DNA from 2 places in the Virgibacillus dakarensis genome. Region 2 is predicted to be linked to the other one. Evidence: a T-box and tRNA genes for the amino acid it is inferred to sense, from the RefSeq annotation. Region 2 holds a T-box; the other holds one or more tRNA genes.
What was found. The T-box of region 2 lies ahead of ileS (isoleucine--tRNA ligase). A T-box ahead of a tRNA ligase gene usually reads a tRNA of that ligase, here a tRNA-Ile.

Region 1: it has a tRNA-Ile gene. The T-box ahead of ileS (isoleucine--tRNA ligase) is inferred to sense a tRNA for this amino acid. The anticodon was not compared.

The regions. Positions count from the first base shown of each region.
Region 1 covers NZ_LT732554.1:1,064,604-1,071,344, forward strand. Annotated here, with positions in the region: rRNA gene CZ382_RS14925 (16S ribosomal RNA) at 744-2,306, shown strand; tRNA gene CZ382_RS14930 (tRNA-Ile) at 2,412-2,488, shown strand; tRNA gene CZ382_RS14935 (tRNA-Ala) at 2,505-2,577, shown strand; rRNA gene CZ382_RS14940 (23S ribosomal RNA) at 2,657-6,113, shown strand; rRNA gene rrf (5S ribosomal RNA) at 6,197-6,312, shown strand; tRNA gene CZ382_RS14950 (tRNA-Asn) at 6,370-6,444, shown strand; tRNA gene CZ382_RS14955 (tRNA-Thr) at 6,452-6,524, shown strand.
Region 2 covers NZ_LT732554.1:368,642-375,382, reverse strand. Annotated here, with positions in the region: gene CZ382_RS11380 (DUF72 domain-containing protein) at 1-282, shown strand, start outside; gene CZ382_RS11375 (DnaJ family domain-containing protein) at 316-666, opposite strand; gene CZ382_RS11370 (bifunctional 2',3'-cyclic-nucleotide 2'-phosphodiesterase/3'-nucleotidase) at 764-3,013, opposite strand; gene CZ382_RS24540 (hypothetical protein) at 3,137-3,268, shown strand; T-box leader at 3,237-3,491, shown strand; gene ileS (isoleucine--tRNA ligase) at 3,544-6,636, shown strand.

The sequences.
Region 1 (6,741 bases), 700 kb from region 2:
TTTTTTGAACATCCTCTTAAAGGAAATACGTGAAATTTTTCTTCTTTAATGAATTAGGAATAACTGTATCGACAGCTAGTGCCGCATGTCTGAAATATATAACACATTGTTCACAGTTTCTTGAGAACGTATAGGATGGTTAATTCAGCTAAGTGGTACTAACTCATTTTCTTTGGAGGGTGAGGAGGCAGTTTTACCTGCCTCATGCAGATGTTAGTTAAACCAATGGGATTTCAGAGACAGGCCTTGAATATTGAAGTGGGAATCTTGGTTTCTTTAAAACTTGATAAACAAGATTGGTTGAGGCAATAGTGAAGTATGCTATTGTCCGTTTTATTTTATAATCCGTAGTCGATTAAAAAAAAGACTTGACACCTTTGTGGGGTGATTAAGAAAGATCTTATAAATTTTTCTCGTAATTTGTTGAAATAAAGTAAAATATATGCTATATTATTTCTTGTTGTCAGGTCGTTCATTATGGAGTCTTTAGTCTTTATAAAAATTATTTTTAAAAAACCTATTGACTTTTTTGAATAACCCTGATAGACTATATCTTGTCGCTAAAAACGACATAAGAAAAATTGCTCTTTGAAAACTGAACAAAACAACCAGTATGTAACGGATGTCAGAGGTTAGGTCAGAAGTCGGATCATTTGATTTGGATGGAGGACTAGAGCCCTGAAATCAATTTTTGAAGCTAAGACATTTCATAAGATTAATTGGTGTTAATCTTATTGCAAACTTTTTTGGAGAGTTTGATCTTGGCTCAGGACGAACGCTGGCGGCGTGCCTAATACATGCAAGTCGAGCGCGGGAAGCAAGCTGAATCCTTCGGGAGGACGCTAGTGGAACGAGCGGCGGACGGGTGAGTAACACGTGGGCAACCTGCCTGTAAGATCGGGATAACTCCGGGAAACCGGGGCTAATACCGGATAATACTTTTTCTCGCGTGGGGAGAAGTTGAAAGATGGCTTCGGCTATCGCTTACAGATGGGCCCGCGGCGCATTAGCTAGTTGGTAGGGTAACGGCCTACCAAGGCAACGATGCGTAGCCGACCTGAGAGGGTGATCGGCCACACTGGGACTGAGACACGGCCCAGACTCCTACGGGAGGCAGCAGTAGGGAATCTTCCGCAATGGACGAAAGTCTGACGGAGCAACGCCGCGTGAGTGATGAAGGTTTTCGGATCGTAAAACTCTGTTGTGAGGGAAGAACAAGTACCGTTCGAAGAGGGCGGTACCGTGACGGTACCTCACCAGAAAGCCCCGGCTAACTACGTGCCAGCAGCCGCGGTAATACGTAGGGGGCAAGCGTTGTCCGGAATTATTGGGCGTAAAGCGCGCGCAGGCGGTCTTTTAAGTCTGATGTGAAATCTCGCGGCTCAACCGCGAGCGGTCATTGGAAACTGGAGGACTTGAGTGCAGAAGAGGAGAGTGGAATTCCACGTGTAGCGGTGAAATGCGTAGAGATGTGGAGGAACACCAGTGGCGAAGGCGACTCTCTGGTCTGTAACTGACGCTGAGGTGCGAAAGCGTGGGGAGCGAACAGGATTAGATACCCTGGTAGTCCACGCCGTAAACGATGAGTGCTAGGTGTTAGGGGGTTTCCGCCCCTTAGTGCTGAAGTTAACGCATTAAGCACTCCGCCTGGGGAGTACGGCCGCAAGGCTGAAACTCAAAAGAATTGACGGGGGCCCGCACAAGCGGTGGAGCATGTGGTTTAATTCGAAGCAACGCGAAGAACCTTACCAGGTCTTGACATCCTCTGCTAGCGCTAGAGATAGCGTGTTCCCTTCGGGGACAGAGAGACAGGTGGTGCATGGTTGTCGTCAGCTCGTGTCGTGAGATGTTGGGTTAAGTCCCGCAACGAGCGCAACCCTTGATCTTAGTTGCCAGCATTCAGTTGGGCACTCTAAGGTGACTGCCGGTGACAAACCGGAGGAAGGTGGGGATGACGTCAAATCATCATGCCCCTTATGACCTGGGCTACACACGTGCTACAATGGATGGAACAAAGGGCAGCGAAGCCGCAAGGTGAAGCAAATCCCATAAAACCATTCCCAGTTCGGATTGCAGGCTGCAACTCGCCTGCATGAAGCCGGAATCGCTAGTAATCGCGGATCAGCATGCCGCGGTGAATACGTTCCCGGGCCTTGTACACACCGCCCGTCACACCACGAGAGTTGGCAACACCCGAAGTCGGTGAGGTAACCATTTGGAGCCAGCCGCCGAAGGTGGGGCCAATGATTGGGGTGAAGTCGTAACAAGGTAGCCGTATCGGAAGGTGCGGCTGGATCACCTCCTTTCTAAGGATAACTACGGAACGTGAAAGAGTCATCTTTCATAAGCCATACTGGGTTGTTTAGTTCAGTTTTGAGAGAGTAATTTCTCTTTCTATATAACATATGGATGGGCCTGTAGCTCAGCTGGTTAGAGCGCACGCCTGATAAGCGTGAGGTCGGTGGTTCGAGTCCACTCAGGCCCACCATCTATAAGAGAGTCACGGGGCCTTAGCTCAGCTGGGAGAGCGCCTGCTTTGCACGCAGGAGGTCAGCGGTTCGATCCCGCTAGGCTCCATTTTTGTACCTTGAAAACTAAATAAGAGAAAGACAAACAACGACATCAAACGTAATAGCGTTTTTAGAGCTTAGAAAATAGTTAAGTGAAGAAGGGCGCACGGTGGATGCCTTGGCACTAGGAGCCGAAGAAGGACGGGACTAACACCGATATGCCTCGGGGAGTCGTAAGTAGACTGCGATCCGGGGATTTCCGAATGGGGGAACCCACTGCTCGTAATGGAGCAGTACCTGTATCTGAATACATAGGATACAGGAGGCAGACCCGGGGAACTGAAACATCTCAGTACCCGGAGGAAGAGAAAGCAAACGCGATTTCCTGAGTAGCGGCGAGCGAAACGGAAACAGCCCAAACCAAAAGGCTTGCCTTTTGGGGTTGTAGGACACTCCACCAGGAGTTATCAAGAAATGTGTTAGACGAATCGATCTGGAACGATCAGCCAAAGCAGGTAAGAGCCCTGTAGTTGAAAAGGCATTTCCTCCGGAGTGGATCCTGAGTACGGCGGAACACGTGGAATTCCGTCGGAATCCGGGAGGACCATCTCCCAAGGCTAAATACTCCCTAGTGACCGATAGTGAACCAGTACCGTGAGGGAAAGGTGAAAAGCACCCCGGGAGGGGAGTGAAAGAGAACCTGAAACCGTGCGCTTACAAGTAGTCGGAGCACATTGATGTGTGACGGCGTACCTTTTGTAGAATGGACCGGCGAGTTACGATCGTATGCAAGGTTAAGTGGAAGACACGGAGCCGCAGCGAAAGCGAGTCTGAACAGGGCGAATGAGTATGCGGTCGTAGACCCGAAACCGTGTGATCTACCCATGTCCAGGGTGAAGGTCAGGTAACACTGACTGGAGGCCCGAACCCACGTATGTTGAAAAATGCGGGGATGAGGTGTGGGTAGGGGTGAAATGCCAATCGAACACGGAGATAGCTGGTTCTCTCCGAAATAGCTTTAGGGCTAGCCTCAAGGATAGCGAGTACTGGAGGTAGAGCACTGATTGGACTAGGGGCCCTCACCGGGTTACCGAATTCAGTCAAACTCCGAATGCCAGCTACTTCCCCTTGGGAGTCAGACTATGGGTGATAAGGTTCATAGTCGAAAGGGAAACAGCCCAGACCGCCAGCTAAGGTCCCCAAGTATACGTTAAGTGGAAAAGGATGTGGCGTTGCCCAGACAACCAGGATGTTGGCTTAGAAGCAGCCATCATTTAAAGAGTGCGTAATAGCTCACTGGTCGAGTGACACTGCGCCGAAAATATACCGGGGCTAAACGTATCACCGAAGCTGCGGATCCAGAGGTCAGATATCAGAGGCCGGAAGTCGGAAAAAGAGAGTGAATAGAAGATGATAAAAAGTTACCAAGAATTAAGAGTTTATAAAATCTCTTATCGGCTTGCGTTACAAGTTCATCAAATCACCCTAGAATTTCCAGACTTCGAAAAGTATGAACTTGGAAGTCAATTAAGAAGAGCAGCTACTTCCATACCCGTAAATATTGCTGAAGGGTATGGTAAGAAAAGTACGATTGCTGATTTTAAAAGGTTTTTGTTGATAGCACAGGGGTCTAAAGATGAGGTAAAGGTTTTATTAGAATTATCTAAGGATCTTCAATATATCAACAATGAGACTTTCGAGGAATTGTTTAACCAGTATGATGATTTAGGAAAGCAACTTTATTCAATGATCCAAAAATGGGTTTAAAGTAAATCTGACATCTGGTTTCTGATATCTGACTTCTGTGATGGTAGGAGAGCGTTCCAAGTGCTGCGAAGTCAGACCGTGAGGACTGGTGGAGCGCTTGGAAGTGAGAATGCCGGTATGAGTAGCGAAAAAAGAGTGAGAATCTCTTTCACCGAATGCCTAAGGTTTCCTGAGGAAGGCTCGTCCGCTCAGGGTTAGTCGGGACCTAAGCCGAGGCCGAAAGGCGTAGGCGATGGACAACAGGCAGATATTCCTGTACCACCTCATGACCGTTATGTAGCGATGGGGAGACGCAGTAGGATAAGGAAAGCGCACCGATGGATGTGTGCGCCCAAGCAGTAAGAGAGCTGGATAGGCAAATCCGTTCAGCAATCTCAAGCTGTGATGGGGAGTGAACATGAGTAGCGAAGTTCCTGATTTCACACTGCCAAGAAAACCCTCTAGCGAGGTCACAGGTGCCCGTACCGCAAACCGACACAGGTAGGCGAGGAGAGAATCCTAAGGTGATCGGGAGAACTCTCGTTAAGGAACTCGGCAAAATGACCCCGTAACTTCGGGAGAAGGGGTGCTTCATTTACATGGAGCCGCAGTGAATAGGCCCAAGCGACTGTTTAGCAAAAACACAGGTCTCTGCGAAGCCGAAAGGCGAAGTATAGGGGCTGACACCTGCCCGGTGCTGGAAGGTTAAGGGGAAGCGTTAGTACCTTCGGGTGCGAAGCGCAGAACCGAAGCCCCAGTAAACGGCGGCCGTAACTATAACGGTCCTAAGGTAGCGAAATTCCTTGTCGGGTAAGTTCCGACCCGCACGAAAGGTGCAACGACTTGGGCACTGTCTCAACGAGAGACCCGGTGAAATTATACGATGCGTGAAGATGCGCATTACCCGCGACAGGACGGAAAGACCCCGTGGAGCTTTACTGTAGCCTGATATTGCATGTTGGTACAGCTTGTACAGGATAGGTGGGAGCCTTAGAACCCGGAGCGCCAGCTTCGGTGGAGGCACCCGTGGGATACCACCCTGGCTGTACGGACATTCTAACCCAGGACCGTCATCCGGTTCGGAGACAGTGTCAGGCGGGCAGTTTGACTGGGGCGGTCGCCTCCTAAAAGGTAACGGAGGCGCCCAAAGGTTCCCTCAGAATGGTTGGAAATCATTCGTAGCGTGTAAAGGCAGAAGGGAGCTTGACTGCGAGACCTACAAGTCGAGCAGGGACGAAAGTCGGGCTTAGTGATCCGGTGGTTCCGCATGGAAGGGCCATCGCTCAACGGATAAAAGCTACCCCGGGGATAACAGGCTTATCTCCCCCAAGAGTTCACATCGACGGGGAGGTTTGGCACCTCGATGTCGGCTCATCGCATCCTGGGGCTGTAGTCGGTCCCAAGGGTTGGGCTGTTCGCCCATTAAAGCGGTACGCGAGCTGGGTTCAGAACGTCGTGAGACAGTTCGGTCCCTATCCGTCGTGGGCGCTGGAAGTTTGAGAGGAGCTGTCCTTAGTACGAGAGGACCGGGATGGACACACCGCTGGTGTACCAGTTGTTCCGCCAGGAGCATAGCTGGGTAGCTACGTGTGGCAAGGATAAGTGCTGAAAGCATCTAAGCATGAAGCCACCCTCAAGATGAGACTTCCCACTTCCAGAGGTCAGAGTTCAGAAGCCAGAAGTCAGAGAAAAAGCTTTGGCTGGGAAGGTTCAGGATGAATGAATCCGACCTCCGGTTTCTGACATCTGACCTCTGGAAGGTAAGATCCCTCAGAGACGATGAGGTAGATAGGTCCGAGGTGGAAGCGTGGTGACACGTGGAGCTGACGGATACTAATCGATCGAGGACTTAACTATAACCCATCTAATCTGATTTCGTTGTTTGTGGATCTCTTATTTAGTTTTTAAGGTATAAAAAAAGTTATACCACAAATAATATGTCTGGTAGCAATAGCGGAGAGGTCACACCTGTTCCCATGCCGAACACAGCAGTTAAGCTCTCCAGCGCCGATGGTAGTTGGGGCATTGCCCCTGCAAGAGTAGGACGCCGCCAGGCAAATTTTTTGTATAATATTCTGTTAGTTGTTAAACTAAAATAAATATTTCTGATTGTTCCACAGTAGCTCAGTGGTAGAGCTATCGGCTGTTAACCGATCGGTCGTAGGTTCGAATCCTACCTGTGGAGCCATTTTTATGCTTCCATAGCTCAGCAGGTAGAGCACTTCCATGGTAAGGAAGGGGTCAGCAGTTCGAGTCTGCTTGGAAGCTTTGCCTTTAAACCTTGATGTAAAGAGATTCCCCTGATGATTCCGGGAGTCGCTTTATTCTTCGATTTTTACTAATTCGCCGACATTCTAACGGCAGAAGCTTGTTTTTCATTGATTTTTTGATGGTTCATCTTGCTTTGTAATTTTTCTATTTTAAAACCTGACTTTTGCAGTTAAAATGAAGTAAAAACAGCCTTGAACCCCTATGATTACTGGTT
Region 2 (6,741 bases):
ATGACATTAGTACGGATGCATGGGAGAAATGTGCATGGGTGGAATAAACCGAACGGGACTGATACGAATTGGCGGGAGGTTCGCTATTTATATAAATACAATCGTAAGGAGCTTTTGGAATGGAAAAACAGAATCATTAACCTATCAAAAGATACCAACCATATCATTGTTCTATTTAACAATAACTCAGGTGGGGATGCGGCAGGCAATGCTAAGGAATTTCAAAAAATGCTGGGTATTGAATATGATGGACTTTCCCCAAGACAATTGAATTTGTTTTGAGTGGTGCGGAAAATTACCGTGGCCTGGCGGGATCTAAAACAATTTTCGGTAAATCTTTTTGGCATAGGCGATAAACCTCTTATTTTGATGCAATTTCCTTTCGTGAACAAATTCATCAAATTTCTGTTTGCTTTGTACATCGCTCTTATGGGTTTTACCGGTTGCTATGGTTAAAAGATCATTCATACTCATATTATTTTTGCTGTCTTTTGCCTCCTCCGTTACATATCCGGCGTTTTTCAGCATTCGATAACCCATTTTTATTTCCGGTCGCATACCTGGTAAATCATCCTTTAGATTCAGCGGTTTTCCTTTTCCGGGAAGATTATCGAATTCCCCCTTGTCTATGGAATCTTTAATTCTCTCCTCGACAAACATATACATCGGACTCACCTGCCTTCTTTGTTTTAAAACGCATGTAAAAAACCCTGTGGCTTCATCATACCACAGGGTTTTTAAATAATAAATTGGATCTTTACTGTTAATTGTTTCTCCAGTCGTTAAGTAAAACCTCAACTGAATTATTCAAGCCTTCTTTCGCTTCTTTAGTGATGAATTTATCCATCGCCTTTTTGTTCAAATGTTTCAAGAACCCTTCCATCTTTTTAACAGCTTGATGATGATGGCCTTTATTTAGTTGATGTTCTGCTTGTTTCAGTTTGTTTGTCAGCTTAACAGCTAATGGATGATTAATATCACCAGATTGTACATAATCCGCAACATCTTGTTTAATTGACGAAAGTGTCACAGTTTCTTCGGCCTCTGATAGATCAAGCGCGTATTTGGCAAAACCGTCTGTCCCCTCACCGAGATAAGCGATATTCCCATCTTGCTGGATGAATTGCTGGGCATCCGGTGAAGATTGGAATGTTAGCTGTGCATTACCTTCAATCGGTGCAAATGACCAATTGCTATCCGCTGATGGATCAATCGTGCCATTCGTTTGAATATAGTCGATCACTACCTGCCGGTTTTCCGCCTGTGGAGAAAGGACAATTTGGCTGCCATCTAAATTCGGGAAGTTACCTCCTCCACCAGCACGATAGTTATTTGTTGCAACAAGAAATTCCTGATCGTCTTGAACGGCCTCACCGTTGTATTGTAAGTTTACAATGCGATGGGCCTCTGGATTGATTAACTCCCCATCACGGTTATAGCGGGTTGGTTCCGTAACATCGATTTTATAGGTGACCCCATCGATAACATCAAAATTGTACGTTGGAAAGTCATTGTTAACTAAAGATTGTTCCTCTGACGCATTCGGGTCGATTTGATTAAACTGTCCAGCAGCCATCTCTAACCATTCACGAACTTGTTCCCCATTGATTTTCACGACCTTCAAAGTGTTTGGATAAACATAAAGGTCAGCTACGTTTTTAATGGCAATCGGCCCTTCTGGAATATACGTATAGTAGCCAGCGCCGCCTCGACCGCCAGCCTTAAATGGTGCAGCTGCGGATAAAATTGGCAATCCTTCATATTCGGTTTCCTTTACTGCTTGTTCTGTGTACCATTTTTGTGCGTTGGCTACAATTTGTACCGACGGATCGTCTTTGACAAGTGCAAAGTAGCTGTAAATTGGTGCAGTTGTTTCACCGACCTGAGAGCGAATATAGTCAAGAGTTGCCTGGTGGTCTTCTGAAATGGCGTCTAGAATTCCCTGATCGGCTTCAACAAGTGCTTCACCGGTATTTTCGTCGTAAATTGCTTGAACTTCAGCGCTGGAATCAATAACCTCCCAGCTGTCGCCATTTTGCTGGAGCTTCAGATCAATAATCCCTAAATGGTTTCCCCAAAAACCTGCCTCAACAGAAGGTACACCATTGAGTGTTCCTTTTTCCAGGTTGACTCCTGGGATTCCCGCAAATGTTTCACTCGGGAAGGCTTCGTGGGCATGACCAAACATAATAGCATCAATGCCTTCTACTTCAGTTAAGTTGTAAGTGGCATTTTCCTCACGTTCCTTTAATTCAACCGATCCAAGCCCGGAGTGTGGAATTGCAACGATAATATCAGCACCTTGTTCCTTCATTTCCGGAATATATTTTTGTGCTGTTTTATAGATATCTTTGGTAATTACTTTCCCTTCAAGGTTTGTTTTGTCCCATTGCATGATTTGTGGTGGAACAAAGCCGATGATCCCAACATTAATCGTTTGGGTGTTACCGTTTGAATCTACCACTTGTTTAGGCAAAATCTTGTATGGCTCGAAAAACGGTTGATCGTTGGTTGGATCATCGTCACCGTCATCATAATAGACGTTTGCATTGACGTATGGGAAATTAGCATCATCAGTTGCTTCCTTCAAATAGTCGATGCCATAATTAAATTCGTGGTTACCAATATTTGCTGCATCATAATCTAGCAGATTCATTGCTTTATAGACGGGATGCACTTCTCCTTCTTCAAGGCCTTTTTGAGCGATATAGTCCCCAAGAGGATTGCCTTGGATTAGGTCACCATTGTCAAATAACATGCTATTGTTGACTTCACTTCGGGATTTCTTGATAAGCGTTGCTGTCATTGCTAGCCCAAATTCGTTTGTTTCCTTATCTTGATAATAGTCATAGTTTGCCAGATGGACATGAATATCTGTCGTTTCCATGAGTCTTAAGTCAACAGTGCCTTCCCCAGCTTCTTCTGCATCTGCCGAGCTGTTGCTAAGTGGTATAGATACAAGCAGAGCTGCTAAAAGCATAAGTGCAATTTTTCCTGTTTTTCTAATTCCCATACTGAAACCCCCTTTAAGTTTTTTCAATTACTAGATTAAAGGATTGCTAGACATATTGGAATAGGCCGATGGATATGGGTTAAATGAATTAATCGTTAGGTTTAGAATAAGGGGACGGGGTTGTTGTACAAAACTGTTTCAGACAAAAGCTTGATAATTGGCAATATGGAAGGTGTATCGATTGACATTTATCTGCATATGCTATATCTTAATATGAAAGCGATTAAATTCGTTGACGAGAACGAGTATGCATAAATCCTGTTCTGCAGAGAGTTGGTGCCTTTTGCTGAAAACCAATGTTCAGTTTATGTTGAAAATCCTCTCCGAGAAGAAAAGCTGAAGATTCATTTTAAGCCTTTCCGGGGATCCGCCGTTACAAGGATCGCGTATGATAGTACGTTGTTTGAGTGCCGGCACATTTATTTTACAAGTAATTTCCGGAATCAGGGTGGTAACACGGGTTAAACTCGTCCCTACTTTAGGGGCGGGTTTTTGTATTTTTATGAAAAAATCAAACGAGGAGTGAGATGATGAGAAAGGTTGATATAAGTGAGCTTCCCCAACAGCGTGAAAAGCGAGTAAACAATATGTGGAAAGCTGAAAGTACGTTTGAAAAGTCTGTTTCAAATCGTGATGGAGCGGAAACCTTTGTCTTTTATGAAGGCCCCCCAACAGCAAATGGCCTACCTCATGCTGGGCATGTGCTGGGTCGTGTGATAAAAGACTTCATTGCCCGCTATAAAACAATGCAAGGTTATCAGGTTATCCGCAAAGCGGGCTGGGATACACATGGTCTTCCAGTTGAACTCGGTGTTGAGAAAAAGATAGGCATCTCCGGAAAAAAAGAAATTGAAGATTATGGTATAGAGAAATTTATTGAGGAATGTAAAAGAAGTGTTTTTGATTATGAGAAGCAATGGCGTTCTTTTACAGAAGCTATTGGGTATTGGGTTGATATGGATGATCCATATGTGACATTACGGAATGAATATATTGAAAGTGTTTGGTATATCCTCTCTGCGATTCACAAAAAAGGGCTGCTGGATCAGGGACATCGTGTTACGCCATATTGTCCGAGCTGCCAAACATCCTTAAGTTCTCACGAAGTTGCACAAGGATACAAAGACGTAAAAGATCTGTCCGTAACAGCTAAATTCCAAATTAATGGGACCGATAATGAATATTTTTTGGGCTGGACGACAACACCTTGGACACTTCCTGCTAATGTTGCTTTAGCTGTCCATAAGGATTTGGAATATGTAAAGGTGAGGCAGGAAGCGGACTTATATATTGTTGCAAAAGACTTGGCAGATCAGGTATTCAATGAGGAATATGAGGTTATTAGCATGCATAAAGGAAGTGACTTCGTTGGCTTAACCTATCAAGCTCCTTTTGACTATTTGAACCTAATAAGAGGGCATGAGGTTATTGAGGCGGATTTTGTTACAGACCAAAGTGGTACCGGAATCGTTCATCTCGCACCAGCGCATGGAGAAGATGACTACAATGCTGTGAGAGCAAACGGGCTTGATTTTATTAACGTGGTTGATCAGTCAGGACGCTATACGGATGAAGTTCCTGATTTAGCTGGGGAATTTGCCAAAGATTGTGATGTTCAGATAATTAAAATGCTGGCAGACAAAGGTTTATTATTTTCAAAAGAAAAATACGAACATAGCTATCCACACTGTTGGCGCTGTGATTCCCCGCTTATCTATTATGCAACGGAAGGCTGGTTTATCAAAACGACGGAAATAAAAGATACGATCATCCAAAATAACGAAACCATTAAATGGCACCCGGAGCATATGAAACATGGACGTTTTGGTAATTTTCTAGAGAACATGGTTGATTGGAATCTAGGTCGTAATCGGTATTGGGGAACACCACTCAACGTTTGGATTTGCAAGAACTGTAACCATCAATATGCGCCTGATAGTATTCAGGACCTCAATAAACATGCCAGGCTTCCAGTTTCTGATGAGTTAGAACTTCATAAACCGTATGTGGATGATATAATTCTTGTTTGTCCGTCTTGCCAAGGAGATATGGTTCGTACCAAGGAAGTTATCGATGTATGGTTTGATAGTGGTTCGATGCCATTTGCGCAGTATCATTATCCATTTGAGAATACTGCATTATTCGAAAAACAATTTCCTGCAGATGTCATTGTAGAAGGTGTGGATCAGACGCGTGGCTGGTTTTACAGCCTGCTCACCGTATCTTCTTTATATACTGGAAAAGCACCATACAAACGTGTTCTTTCGCTCGGACATATCCTTGATGAAGATGGACGTAAAATGTCAAAAAGTAAAGGGAACGTTATTAACCCAATGGACCTTGTGAAAAAATATGGGGCAGATGCGTTGCGGTGGGCACTGCTTGTTGATAGTGCGCCTTGGAATAATAAGCGTTTTTCAGCTAATATTGTCAGTCAAGCAAAGTCCAAGCTAGTTGACACACTAATTAATATTCATTCTTTTTACGTGCTTTATGCGGAGATTGATCAATTCGATCCGAATAAGCATGCCCAAGGTGAAAAGTCATGGTTGGATAAATGGATATTATCTCGCCTGCATTCTGTTTCTAAAAGTGTAGCGGCACATCTTGATAACTATGATTTTAATCCTGCAGCAAGAGAATTATCTATACTAGTTGAACAAATTAGTAATTGGTACATCCGCCGCTCCCGTGACCGTTTTTGGGGTAAAGGAATGAATGATGATAAACTAGCGGCTTATCATACGTTATACGAGGTATTAACAACAACGAGCAAACTACTTGCTCCATTTACACCTTTTGTTACCGAGGAAATTCACATCAATTTAACGGGGAAAAGTGTACACTTAGAATACTTCCCTGTACCGGATGAAGCCTTAATTGATGAACAGTTGGAGATGGAGATGGATGGAGTTCTTCAGGTTATTGAGCTTGCCCGCCATACTCGTAACGCTTCGAATATTAAAACAAAACAGCCTCTATCTAAATTGATTGTGGTTGATGAAAAAAATGACATAAACTTTTTGTCGAAATATCGTTATATCATTGAGGAAGAAATTAATGTTAAGCGGGTTTATTTTCAAGAACATGCTGGAGGAAATATTCAGTATGAAATTAAACTAAACTTCCCAACGGCGGGTCCAAAGCTTGGTAAGCAAGTAGGATTTGTTCAAAAGGCTTTAAAACAGATGTCAGTGGAAGAAGCTAATGACGTGGTAGGTAAAGGGTATGTTGCATTGGAAATGCAATCGGGAGAGTCCATTCGTGTTGAAAAAGAGGATTTACTCATTAATCAAACAGCGCAGCAGGGAATGGAAATGGCTTCTAATGAACGCTATACCGTTTTCTTAAATACAAACATAAACGAAGATCTCCGTAGGGAAGGTCTTGCTCGTGAACTCATTCGAGCTGTTCAACAGTACCGTAAAGAATTGAATTTGCCTGTCGAAAAGCGGGTAGACCTTACCTTTTGCATGAGTGATTCATTAAAGGATGTTGTTGAACAATTTAGAGATCTACTGGAACAAAATCTGTTGGTGAAAAATATTAACTTTAATAAAAAGCAAAATATGAAATATATTGAGCTTGAGAATGAAATGATTGGGATAGAAATTGTTCTTTAATAAAAATCAAATATAGAATAGTTCCTCATCAAAACCGGGGGTGCTACTGTTAAAGCACCCTTGCTTTTATTATAATATTATTTAGGCAATTAATTATATGGAATA